3 regions of the Telluria sp. Soil_C_11 genome follow, and region 3 is predicted to be linked to each of the others. Evidence: predicted binding sites of a transcription regulator. Region 3 holds the regulator's gene; each other region holds the start of a gene.

Region 1 (4,205 bases), on a different contig from region 3:
CCCCGCCGAAGTCGGGCCGCTGTGGTGTGGCGCCCGTGCCGAGCGCACCCATCACGCGATTCCCGCCGCCGGGCATTGGGTGCAGTACGAGGCGGCGGATGAGGTCAACCGCCGCCTGCTCGACTGGTTCGCCTGACGGCTTCAGCGCGATGCAGCCGCCGCCTTCGCGCGCGCCTTGTGCAGCTTCCTGTAGCTGTCCATCAGGCGGTGGTGGCGGTCGAGTCCTTCCAGCTGCATGCTGGTCGGCGCCAGGCCGAAGAAGCGCACGCTGCCGTCCACCGAGCCCAGCACCGCGTCCATGCGCGGATTGCCGAACATGCGGCGGAAGTTGACGACGTAATCTTCCAGTTCCAGCTCGTCGTCGAGCACCACTTCCAGCACCGCATTCATCGCCTGGTAGAACAGCTTGCGCTCGACCGTGTTGTCGTTGTACTGCAGGAAGGCGCCGACCAGCTCGTGCGCCTCTTCAAAATTCTTCAGGGCGAGATTGATCAGCAGCCGCAACTCGAGCACCGTCAGCTGGCCCCAGTCCGTGTTCTCGTCGAACTCGATGCCGATCAGCGTCGCGATGTCGGAATACTCGTCCAGCTCGTTGTTCTCCAGGCGCTCCAGCAGCGCCGCCAGTGCGGCATCGTCCAGGCGGTGCAGGTTCAGGATGTCTTCGCGGAACAGCAGCGACTTGTTGGTGTTATCCCAGACCAGGTCTTCGACCGGGTAGATCTCGGAATAACCCGGCACCAGGATCCGGCAGGCGACGGCGCCCAGCTCGTCGTACACCGCCATGTACACCTCCTTGCCCATGTCTTCGAGAATGCCGAGCAGGGCCGCGGCTTCCTCGGCATTGGCGTCGTCGCCCTGCGCCGTGAAATCCCACTCGACGAAATCGTAGGCCGCCTTGGCGCTGAAAAAGCGCCACGACACGACGCCGCTGGAGTCGATGAAGTGCTCGACGAAGTTATACGGCTCCGTGACGGCCTCGCTCGCGAAGGTCGGCGCCGGCAAATCGTTCAGGCCCTCGAAGCTGCGCCCCTGCAGCAATTCCGTGAGGCTGCGTTCCAGCGCCACCTCGAAGCTGGGGTGCGCGCCGAAGGAGGCGAACACACCGCCGGTGCGCGGGTTCATCAAGGTCACGCACATGACCGGATAGGCCCCGCCCAGCGACGCATCCTTGACCAGCACCGGAAAGCCCTGCGCTTCCAGTTCCTGGATCCCGGCCACGATGCCGGGGTATTTCGCCAGCACCTCCTGCGGCACGTCCGGCAGCGCGATCTCGCCTTCCAGGATCTCGCGCTTGACTGCCCGTTCGAAGATCTCGGACAGGCATTGCACCTGCGCTTCGGCCAGCGTGTTCCCGGCGCTCATGCCATTGCTGGCGTAGAGGTTTTCGATCAGGTTGGACGGGAAATAGACCGTTGCACCGTCCGACTGCCGCACATAGGGCAGCGACACGATACCGCGCTTCGCATTGCCCGAGTTGGTGTCGACCAGGTGCGAGGCGCGCAGCTCCCCGTCCGGGTCGTAGATGCCGAGGCAGTACTCGTCGAGGATCTCCGCCGGCAGCGCATCGCCGGGACCGGGCTGGAACCAGCGCTCGTCCGGATAATGCACGAAGGCCGCGTTGGCGATCTCCTCGCCCCAGAAGGCGCCGGCATAGAAATGGTTGTTGCTGATGCGCTCGATGTACTCGCCCAGGGCCGAGGCCAGGGCGCTTTCCTTGGTCGCGCCCTTGCCGTTCGTGAAACACATCGGCGAATGCGCATCGCGGATATGCAGCGACCACACATTCGGCACGATATTGCGCCACGACGCGATTTCGATCTTGATGCCCAGCTCCGCCAGCAGGCCCGACATGTTCGCGATGGTCTGTTCCAGCGGCAGGTCCTTGCCCGGGATATAGGTAGCCGCGTCGCCGGCCGGCTGCAAGGTCAGGAGGGCCTGGGCGTCGGCGTCCAGGTTGTCCACTTCTTCGATCACGAACTCGGGACCGGCCTGCACCACTTTTTTCACGGTACACCGTTCGATCGAGCGCAGGATGCCCTGGCGGTCCTTTTCGGAGATATCCGGCGGCAGCTCCACCTGGATCTTGAAAATCTGCTGGTAACGGTTTTCCGGGTCGACGATATTATTCTGCGACAGGCGGATGTTTTCGGTCGGGATGTTCCGGGTATTGCAGTACAACTTCACGAAGTAAGCCGCACACAGGGCCGACGACGCCAGGAAATAATCGAAGGGGCCTGGCGCCGAGCCATCGCCCTTGTAGCGGATAGGCTGGTCGGCGATGACGGTGAAGTCATCGAACTTGGCTTCGAGGCGCAGCTTGTCGAGGAAGTTGACTTTGATTTCCATGGAAGAATTCCAAAAATGATGCGAACAATGATATCGGGCCTGCGCGATCGGACGATCGGCCATTCAAAACATAAAGCCCTGTGAGGACAGGGCTCTAGCGGTCAATCAGCGGCGGGAAGCAAGGCCATCGGACGTGGCGGCCTCGAATGAACAAGCGCGGCTCCGCCAGGCAATGGGGATGACAGGACAGTATCCGTCGGTGGCGCATTCCCGAATGGCACCGGACGCCTATTATAAGGCCAAGCGCCGCCCGGCCGGCTGAAAACCCATCCTCTCTTCCGCCGCGCCGGGGCAAGCCACCTTGAATCGCGAGCTTTATCCTTGCAACGCGACTTCTTGTGTCGAAGAAATTTACACTTTCACCAGGCAAGAACGTTCGCCCGCCCGAGGATTCGTGCAAATACATTTCCAAAACAATAAGTTATAAATACTGAAAGTTCCTGGCACGGATCATGCTCTACGTTTCCGACAGGAATACCAGAACTACCGCGGAAGCGCTGGGATGTCCTGAGGACAGTGAATTCATCAATCAAAAAGGGGAAGTAAATGAAAGTTGGCAAAGCAATCGGACGTCACCCAATCCTTCGCACGATCTCGGCCTGCGTGCTCGCCGCCGCATGCTCGGTCTCGGCCCACGCGACCACGCTCACGACCAGCGGCACCCTGCCGGATGAGCCACTCGGTGCCTATCAACTGTACAACTTCGACGTCACGGCCGACGGCACCACTACGCTGTTCCTGGACGGCAATACGGATGCCTGGCTCGGGGTTTTCTCCGGTACCAACGTGATGAGCAATGCCACCTTCATCGCGCAGGATGATGACAACGGCGGCAATCTGGACAGCTTCCTGAGCCTGAACCTGGCCGCCGGCAGCTACACGGCCTGGATTACGACCCACGGCAGCTTCTGGAACACCAACACGAACGCGATTTCCATCAACCACGACCACACGCCGATGGCTTACACGCTGACGATCAATGGCGAGGTTGCGGCTGCCGATGTTCCCGAGCCGGCTTCGATGGCCTTGCTGGGCCTGGGCCTGGCCGGTTTCGCCGCAGCACGCCGCCGCAAGGCCTGATGCCGCATGCTCCCGGCAGGTGCGCCTGCCGGGGCACACCCGGGGATGCGCACGGCATCCTCAGGCAAACCTGCCCATCCGGCGCGTGCTGGCGAAGCCCTGGGTGATCGGCACCGGAAGCAGCTTCAGCAGGTAATGCAGGGCCAGCGGGACCAGCACCATATCGTCGACGGCGCCCAACAGGGGGATCGCCAGGTTGAACGGGGCCAGCGCATACAGCAGCAGGCCGGCCGTGACCGGCAGCAGCCAGCCCGGACGGGCATCGTGGCGCAATGCGAACCACAAGAGGCGAAGGTCCGCTTTGCTCATACGCCACATCATCAGCAACAGTCTTTTCACCGGATTCCCCTTCCCAGGCAGTAGACCGCCAATGTGCGGCCGAAGTGCGCGCACACAAGGTCCTCTCCATTATGCATGGCGCATACGGCCTTTTTCCGGCATTGCACGCACTTTTACAAATGCTTTCGCCTGTAACGTTTACAAGCTTTCGTACACAGGATTTAACAAGTAGTCTGTTGGGCTCAGCAGTAGCAAGCGCAATTTTCTATACGGAGTCTTCCTTGTCCGAACCAATCAATCCCCAACCGAAGACGGTCATCAAGATCATCGGCGTCGGCGGCGCCGGCGGCAACGCCATCAATCACATGGTGTCCTCCGGACTGGCCGACTTCGAATTCATCTGCGCGAATACGGATGCGCAGGCGCTGTCGAACACTGCCACCGAAATGCGGATCCAGCTCGGCGAGAGCGGCCTCGGCGCCGGCAGCGACCCGGTGGTC
Region 2 (4,205 bases), on a different contig from region 3:
TCCGGCTGGGTCGGCGCGAACCATTCCGGGAACAGCGTCACCGACAGGTCGGGCACGCCGAACAGGTGCTCGAGCATGCCGGCCACCGGCGGCATCCCGCGCGCGGTCCGCGCCGCGTTCACGTCGCCGAGTGCCACCGGATCGATCAGGCTTGCCGCCAGGCGCCGCAACAGCCAGCGCCGCAAGCCCAGCGGCACCCAGGGCGGCACCCGCCAGGGTCCGAGCATCAGCGGATCGTGGACGGTCGGCAGATTCTGCGGCGCCAGGTAAGCCGCCGCCACTTTCAGGCCGGGACGGGCGTTGCGGCACAGGTCGGCCTCCGGCAGGGCCAGCGGATGCACCAGCAGCACGCAGGTTTCCTCGGCCGGCAGGGCGGCGACGAAAGGCACGATCCGCGCCATCGCCGGCCGCGTCGCGCGCCAGACCACGCCGAAGCCGCGCGTCGCATGCCAGAGGTCGGGGTCGGCCAGCACGGCCTCGTCGACGGGCAGGCCGACGAAGGGCAAGCCGGTGTCCTGCACGAACGGCGCGTGCTGTCCGGGCGCGAGAAAGCTGACGCGGTGCCCGCGCGCGCGCAGGGCCAGCGCCAGCGCCATGAAGGGAAACAGGTCGCCGGCCGAGCCGATGGTGACGACCACGAAGTGCAGCTTGGGGTTGGGCTCTGTCGGGGACATGGCGCCACTCTAAATGAAAACACCCCGCACGGCGTCAACCGTGCAGGGTGTCGGGATGGCCCGTCTCAGGTCCGCGGACGGACCTGGCGGCAAGCGCGTGCTCAGCCGCGGCGTGCGCGGCGGATGCCGGCGAAGCCCATCAGGGCGATGCCGAACAGGGCCAGCGAGCCCGGTTCAGGCACGTTGGTGACCGGCGGCGGAGTGGTGTCGGTGAAGTCGATGTTCAGCGCGGCGCTGGTCAGGTTCAGGTCGCCGGTGACGCCGAGGCTGAAGTTCAGCGACTTGCTGCTCATCAGCTCAGCCAGCAGGTTGTCGTAGGACATCAGCGAGTTGGCCAGCGAGAAGTTGCCGGTGTAGTCGGTGGTCGTGGTGTCGGTCTTGGTGACGGCGACGGTGTAGAAGGTGGCGGCCTTGCACGAGGAATCGTGCGCGACCTGGTCGGCGGTGCAGATGACGCCGTTCTTCACATACACGTCGGCGCCCTTGACTGCCGGGCCGGTCACCGTGTCCGAGGCCAGGCTCGGGGTGCCGGCACTGGTCTGGCCGGCAAAGGTCAGGCCGGTGAACTGCAGCTGGACCGATTCCTTCTCACCCGTGCGGGTCACCGGCACCGTGGTGGTGGTGGTGGTGGTGGCGGTCCTGTTCTGGCCCGAGACGACCACCGAGGTGGCCGAGCTCGAGGTCGAGATGCCGGTCACGCTGCTGAACGGATCGGTGCTGTCGTCCGCGAAGGTGAACGAGAAGCCGATGCTGTTGATCTTGAACTGGCCCGGCAGGAAGGCCGAACCGTTGAAGCTGCCCTGGTAGGTCGTGTTGTTCAGGTAGTTCGGCACGCCGCTCGCATTGAGCGTGACGACGGTAGCCGAGGCCTGGGAAGCTGCCCCGATCAGGAGCGCGCCAATTGCAGCTTTGATCGAATTTTGGATTTTCATATTTTCTTGTATGTAAGTGATGAGGATGCTACGGCCAGCGTGAATCGTTAAACATGAGCAGAAAACAATTTACCGTTGGTACCGGCAGTTAAATATAAGCAATGTCCGTGCCAGAAATAAATTGTGATCTAAATCAATAATTTGCGTTTCGGATAAAATACCGGTGTAAATATTTCCGACAAAGAAAGCAACTTAAGTTTCTTTGAAGAAATTCATTGAACGGGCCCGGCGACTCCGGTATGGCCCAAAAAAACGCTCGCAGTGCGGTCGCACGGCGAGCGTTGTCGGAAAGGACTGGACCCCAGGCACCGGCTGGACCGGCGCCTGGCAGGCGCATCAGAGGAAGCGGTCGAGGATCTTCCGGCTGCCCTTATCGATCGCAAACATGTCGCGGATCAGGAAATGGATGCCGTGGCTGTCCGACACCAGCAGCGAATAGGCGCCCAGGCGGCGGATGTCTTCCTCGCCCTTCAGCACGAACTCGGTGTCGCCGCGGTCGGTCTTCACGCGCCAGGTCGAGGGCGTGGCGAAGCTGGACACGCCCTGGATCGACAGGATCTCGGGCATGAATTCGCGCCCTTCCAGTTCCTCGCTCACCAGGCTGCGGATGTCGGCCGGCATGGCGTCCAGGTCGTCGATCCAGGCGACTTCCTTGCCGCCCTCGCGCACCAGCGAGATGCCGCGGCTCGGGGCCTGGACCGGGAAGGAGCGCACCGGCGCGACGCCGACGAATTCCTCGCCCTCGGCATTGGTCAGCACCAGCTTGCCGAAGGCGTCGCGGCGCAGTTGAAACGGTGATTGCAGTACGGTCGTCATCGATTAATCTTCCTGGCTGGAGTCGTCCGGATCCTGGTCGACGTTGCGCGCCTGCGCTTCGTACAGGCGGAAATACGCGCCTTCGCGCGCCATCAGTTCGTCGTGGCTGCCCTCTTCCACCACCGCGCCGCGGTCCAGCACGACCAGGCGGTCGGCGCGGTGCAGGGTGGACAGGCGGTGCGCGATCGCGATCGTGGTGCGGCCCTGGACCAGGTTGTCGAGCGCCTTCTGGATTTCCTTCTCGGTTTCCGAGTCCACCGACGACGTCGCTTCGTCCAGGATCAGGATCGGCGGATCGATCAGCAGCGCGCGCGCGATCGAGATGCGCTGGCGTTCGCCGCCGGACAGGCCCTGGCCGCGTTCGCCGACCATCGAATCGTAGCCCTGCGGCAGGCGCAGGATGAATTCGTGGGCGTGGGCGGCGCGGGCGGCGGCGATGATCTCTTCGCGGGTCGCATGCGGCTTGCCGTAGGCGATGTTCTCGGCGATGGTGCCGAAGAACAGGAAAGGCTCCTGCAGCACCAGGCCGATGTGGCGGCGGTAGTCGGCCACCGCGAAGCTGCGGATATCCTTGCCGTCGAGCAGGATCGCGCCTTCGGCCACGTCGTAGAAACGGCAGATCAGGTTCACCAGGGTCGACTTGCCGGAACCGGAATGGCCGACCAGGCCGACCATTTCGCCGGCCTTGATGTTGAGCGAGATGCCGCGGTTGACGGCGCGGTTGCCGTAGCGGAAGCCGACTTCGCGCAGCGCGATATTGCCTTCCACCTTGTCGAGCTTCACCGGATTGGCCGGCTCGGGCACGCTCGACACATGGTCGAGGATGTCGAAGATGCGCTTGGCCGCCGAGGCCGACTTCTGCGTGACGGAGACGATGCGGCTCATGGAATCCAGGCGCACGTAGAAGCGGCCGCTGTAGGCGATGAAGGCGGACAGCACGCCGACCGTGATTTCGCCCTTGCTCACCTGCCAGATGCCGAAGCACCAGATGATCAGCAGGCCGAGTTCCGTCAGCAGGGAGACGGTCGGCGAGAACAGCGACCACACCTTGTTCAATTTATCGTTGACGGCCAGGTTGTGCTTGTTCGCGTCGCGGAAGCGGGAGGCTTCGCGATGCTCCTGCGCGAACGCCTTCACCACGCGGATGCCGGGAATGGTGTCGGCCAGCACGTTGGTGACCTCTCCCCAGACGCGGTCGATCTTCTCGAACCCGGTGCGCAGCTTGTCGCGCACCACGTGGATCATCCAGGCGATGAAAGGCAGCGGCACCAGGGTGATCAGGGCCAGCTTGGCGTTGATGCTGAACAGGATCGCGCCGGTCATGATGATCATCAGGACGTCGGACAGGAAGTCCAGCAGGTGCAGCGACAGGAACACGCAGATGCGGTCCGAGCCGCTGCCGATGCGGCTCATCAGGTCGCCGGTGCGCTTGCCGCCGAAGAATTCCAGGGACAGGCGCAGCAGGTGCTCGTAGGTTTCCGAGCGCATGTCCGCGCCCATGCGTTCCGACACCAGGGCCAGGATATAGGTCCGGCCCCAGCCCAGCGCCCAGGCCAGGATGGCGGAGGCGAACAGCCCGCCCATATATAAATAGACGAGCGAGGTGTCGATCTTCTGCCCGTTCTGGTACGGGATCAGGACGTTGTCCATCAGCGGCATCGTCAGGTAGGGCGGAATCATGTGTGCGCCGGTACTGGCCAACATCAGCAAGAATCCGAGGAACAGCTGCCCCTTGTACGGCATGGCGAAGCGCCACAGGCGGAACAGGGTCCAGGTCGATGGC
Region 3 (4,205 bases):
CGAACGTGCACAACGACGCCAGCGGCGAGAGCAAGCCGGGCGGCGGACGCAGCACCATCATCATCGCGCCGCGCCGCAGTGCGCCCGCTCAGGCGCCGGCAGCGCAGCCGGCAGGAGCAGCCAAGCAATGATCGATGTCCACGCAGACGCAGACGCAGACGCCGCCGCCCACGCTGGCGGCAGCACCCTGGTCGTCAAGGGACTGCAGAAGAGCTACGGCAAGCGCCTGGTGGTGCGCGACGTCTCGCTGCAGGTCGCCTGCGGCGAGGTGGTCGGCCTGCTCGGTCCGAACGGCGCCGGCAAGACCACCTCGTTCTACATGATCGTCGGCCTGGTGCCGGCCGACGCCGGTTCCATCGTGATCAACGGCACCGACATCACGAGCCTGCCGATCCACCGCCGCGCCATGCTCGGCCTGTCCTACCTGCCGCAGGAAGCCTCGGTGTTCCGCAAGCTGACGGTGGAGGAGAACATCCGCGCCGTGCTGGAACTGCAGCGCGAGAACGGCAAGCCGCTGGGCAAGGCGCGCATCGAGGAACGCCTCGACGAGCTGCTGGCCGAACTGCAGATCGAGAAGCTGCGCGAGAACCCGGCGCTGTCGCTGTCGGGCGGCGAGCGGCGCCGCGTCGAGATCGCGCGCGCGCTGGCGACCGATCCGCGCTTCGTGCTGCTGGACGAGCCGTTCGCCGGCGTGGATCCGATCGCGGTAATCGAGATCCAACGCATCGTGCGCTTCCTGAAGGAGCGCGGCATCGGCGTGCTGATCACCGACCATAACGTACGCGAGACGCTCGGCATCTGCGACCGCGCCTACATCATCAACCAGGGCGCGGTACTGGCATCCGGTCGTCCCGACGATATCATCGCCAACGAATCGGTCCGCCGCGTCTACCTGGGTGAACACTTCCGGATGTAGTCCATGAAACAGACGCTGCAACTCAAGACATCACAGCACCTTGCGCTGACGCCGCAACTCCAGCAGTCGATCCGGCTGCTGCAGCTGTCCACTCTCGAGCTGCACCAGGAGATCGAACAGGTCCTGAGCGACAACCCGCTGCTCGAACGCCTCGACGATCCGCTCGACCGCTCCGTGCGCCTGCTGGCCGACGGCGCGATCAACAATGGCGCGTCGACCTCGACCACGCCCGATGCGCCGCCCGCGTCCGGCCAGGGCGAGGAGGGCGGTGGCGGCGCCGAAGCCGAGGGCAGCCAGGAAGGCAACGACGCCGGCGACAGCGGCGGCGGCGAGCAGGAGATGGACTGGGGCGAACCGGGCCGCTCCGGCAGCGGCGGCGAGGAAGAAGACGGCCGCCCGCAGCTGGAAGCCAGCCCCGTCTCGCTGCGCGAACACCTGATGGAACAGGTGCGCCTGACCTGCATCTCGCCGCGTGACTGCGCACTGGTCGAGATCGTCGTCGACACCCTCGACGACAATGGCTACCTCGAGGAATCGCTGGACGAACTGCACGCGCGCCTGCCGCCCGAACTGGAGATCGAGTTCGAGGAACTGCGCACCGCGCTGGCGCTGGTGCAGAGCATGGACCCGCCCGGCGTGGGCGCGCGCAGCGCCGCCGAATGCCTGGCGCTGCAGATCCGCCGCATGCCCGGCGTGCCGATGGTGACGCGGCGCATGGCGCTGACCATCGTCGAACGCTACCTGACCTGGTTCGCGCAGCGCGAATTCAACAAGCTGAAGAAGGCCCTCGATTGCGACGACGAGGACCTGCGCGAAGCCCAGGCCGTGATCCGCCAGTGCAACCCGCATCCGGGCGCGGCCTTCGCTGCCGACGTCTCCGACTTCGTGGTGCCGGACGTGATCGTGCGCCGCGCGAAGGATGGCTGGAGCGTGCAACTGAATCCGGACGTGATGCCGCGCCTGCGCGTGAACAGCCTGTACGCCGCCCTGATGAAGCAGGGGAAATCGGAGTCGCAGCTGGCCGCGCAGCTGCAGGAAGCGAAGTGGCTCATCAAGAACATGCGCCAGCGTTTCGACACGATCCTGCGTGTCGCCCAGGCTATTGTCGAGCGGCAGCGCAACTTTTTCTCCCATGGCGCGGTTGCCATGCGGCCCCTTGTTTTACGTGAGATAGCTGATACACTAGGTCTACACGAGAGCACAATTTCTCGCGTCACAACTCAGAAATACATGCTGACGCCGCACGGCATGTTTGAGCTGAAGTACTTTTTCGGGAGTCACGTCGCGACCGAGGCAGGGGGAGAGGCCTCCTCGACCGCGATCCGGGCTCTCATCGTACAACTCACAGGAGCAGAAGACCCCAAGAACCCTTTATCCGATAGCAAGATCGCGGAGATGCTGGGGGAACAGGGAATGGTTATCGCACGCCGCACGGTCGCGAAATACCGTGAGGCGCTGAAGATCCCGCCCGTCAGCCTTCGCAAATCCCTGTAGCAAGCTCTTGCAACAACGCTGCCCGAAGCGCGATGTGCGCATGACAGGCGGCGCATCTTCAAAGGAGTGTGTATGAATCTCACTATCAGCGGACATCATCTCGATGTAACCCCAGCAATCCGAGAATACGTACAGAACAAGCTCGAACGCATCACCCGCCATTTCGATCAAGTGATCGACTCCCACGTCATCCTCTGCATAGACAATCTCACCGAGAAAGAAAAACGCCAGAAGGCCGAGATCAACTTGCGCGTTGCCGGGAAGATCGTTCACGTCGCGAGCGCCGCGCATGACCTGTACGCCGCGATCGACATGCTGATGGACCGACTCGACAGGCAAGTCCAGAAGTACAAGCAGATGCTGCAGGATCACAGTAACACTCCGCTGAAACGCATGGCCAACGAAGGGGGAGAAGAAGCTGCCGCCGCAGCGTGACGATTCCGCCGGCACAGCACAGGTAGGCAAAGGGCGCATTGGCGCCCTTTTCGTTTTTTGCGCGCTAGAATGCCGTTTTCCTTTTCAAACAATAAAACATGAGCGAATACGTGCAGACCCGGGTGGCGAACGGCACCGGCAACATTACCCTGGACCGTCCCAAGGCCCTGAACTCGCTGTCGCTGGAGATGGTGCGCGCCCTCACCGAGGCCCTGCTGGCCTGGCGCGACGATGCGGGCGTCGACGCCGTCGTTGTCAAGAGCACCAGCGACAAGGCCCTGTGCGCGGGCGGCGACATCCGCTTTTTCCACCAGGCCGGGCATGCCACGCCCACGGGCGGCAGTGCCTTGCTGGAAGACTTCTTTACCGAAGAATACGCACTGAACCACCTGATCCATTTCTATCCGAAGCCCTACATCTCCTTGATGGATGGCGTCGTGATGGGCGGCGGCATGGGCATCGCCCAGGGCGGCCCGGGCAGCGGCCTGCGCATCGTGACCGAGCGCACGAAGATGGCCATGCCCGAGGTGAACATCGGCCTGTTCCCGGACGTCGGCGGCAGCCACTTCCTGTCGCACGCGCCGGGCGCGCTCGGCATGTACCTGGGCCTGACCGGCCTCACCATCGGCGCCGCCGATGCGCTGTATGTCGGCCTGGCCGATGTGTTCGTCCCCGCCGCGCAACTGCCGGCGCTGCAGGAACTGATCGCCGCGACGCCGGGCGCGCAGCTGCCGGCCGCGATCCGCGCCTTCGCGGCGCCGTTCGCATCGCAGGCAGGGGCCAGCGAACTGCAGGCCCGGCGCGCGCTGGTCGACAGGCATTTCGGTGCATCGTCCGTGCAGGCCGTGATGGCCTCGCTGGAGGGCGACGACCATCCATTCGCGCAGAAGGCCCTGGCGGCCATGCGCCAGCGTTCGCCGCTGATGATGTGCGTGACGCGCGAGATGCTGGTGCGCGGCGCCACGATGGACGTGGCCGGCTGCCTGCGCATGGAACGCTCGCTGGTGCGCCGCAACTTCGAACACGGCGAAGTGCTGGAAGGCGTGCGCGCGCTGGTGATCGACAAGGACAATGCGCCGAAGTGGAATCCGCCGACGCTGGACGCGGTCACGCCGGAGATGGTGGCGCGCTTCTTCGAGCCGGTGTGGCCGGCCCATGCGCACCCGCTGCGACACCTAGTATAACTACGGTAGTGCCCCGCTTTCCGATGACGCAATGCATCATCCCTGCTATCTTTATGGGTTGATGCAATTTGGATAAAGGAAGCGACATGGCAACTGATCACTTCGTCGGTGTCGTCGGCGGCGGCTTGATGGGCGTCGGCATCGCGACCAGGTTCGCGCTCGCCGGCCATGCTACG

The links. Region 3 encodes sigma-54, which starts transcription at its own class of promoters, with help from an activator protein. Its sites were predicted from a motif close to TGGCANGNAANCTGCTTT; they were not measured.
Region 1: a site for sigma-54 is predicted at 2,788-2,805, ahead of AC3A6M_RS14395 (DVUA0089 family protein). Genes of this name have one in related genera too.
Region 2: a site for sigma-54 is predicted at 1,702-1,719, ahead of AC3A6M_RS14895 (PEP-CTERM sorting domain-containing protein). Genes of this name have one in related genera too.

What each region holds. Positions count from the first base shown of each region.
Region 1 is NZ_JBDGIN010000007.1:261,616-265,820, forward strand. Features, by position in the region: gene AC3A6M_RS14385 (alpha/beta fold hydrolase) at 1-136, shown strand, start outside; gene AC3A6M_RS14390 (OsmC domain/YcaO domain-containing protein) at 142-2,346, opposite strand; gene AC3A6M_RS14395 (DVUA0089 family protein) at 2,893-3,426, shown strand; gene AC3A6M_RS14400 (YkvA family protein) at 3,487-3,735, opposite strand; gene ftsZ (cell division protein FtsZ) at 3,987-4,205, shown strand, end outside.
Region 2 is NZ_JBDGIN010000008.1:63,029-67,233, reverse strand. Features, by position in the region: gene AC3A6M_RS14900 (glycosyltransferase) at 1-674, opposite strand, end outside; gene AC3A6M_RS14895 (PEP-CTERM sorting domain-containing protein) at 776-1,606, opposite strand; gene AC3A6M_RS14890 (cyanophycin metabolism-associated DUF1854 family protein) at 1,943-2,422, opposite strand; gene AC3A6M_RS14885 (cyanophycin metabolism-associated ABC transporter) at 2,426-4,205, opposite strand, start outside.
Region 3 is NZ_JBDGIN010000006.1:206,019-210,223, reverse strand. Features, by position in the region: gene lptA (lipopolysaccharide transport periplasmic protein LptA) at 1-131, shown strand, start outside; gene lptB (LPS export ABC transporter ATP-binding protein) at 128-916, shown strand; gene AC3A6M_RS12670 (RNA polymerase factor sigma-54) at 920-2,410, shown strand; gene hpf (ribosome hibernation-promoting factor, HPF/YfiA family) at 2,483-2,845, shown strand; gene AC3A6M_RS12660 (enoyl-CoA hydratase/isomerase family protein) at 2,944-4,029, shown strand; gene AC3A6M_RS12655 (3-hydroxyacyl-CoA dehydrogenase family protein) at 4,116-4,205, shown strand, end outside.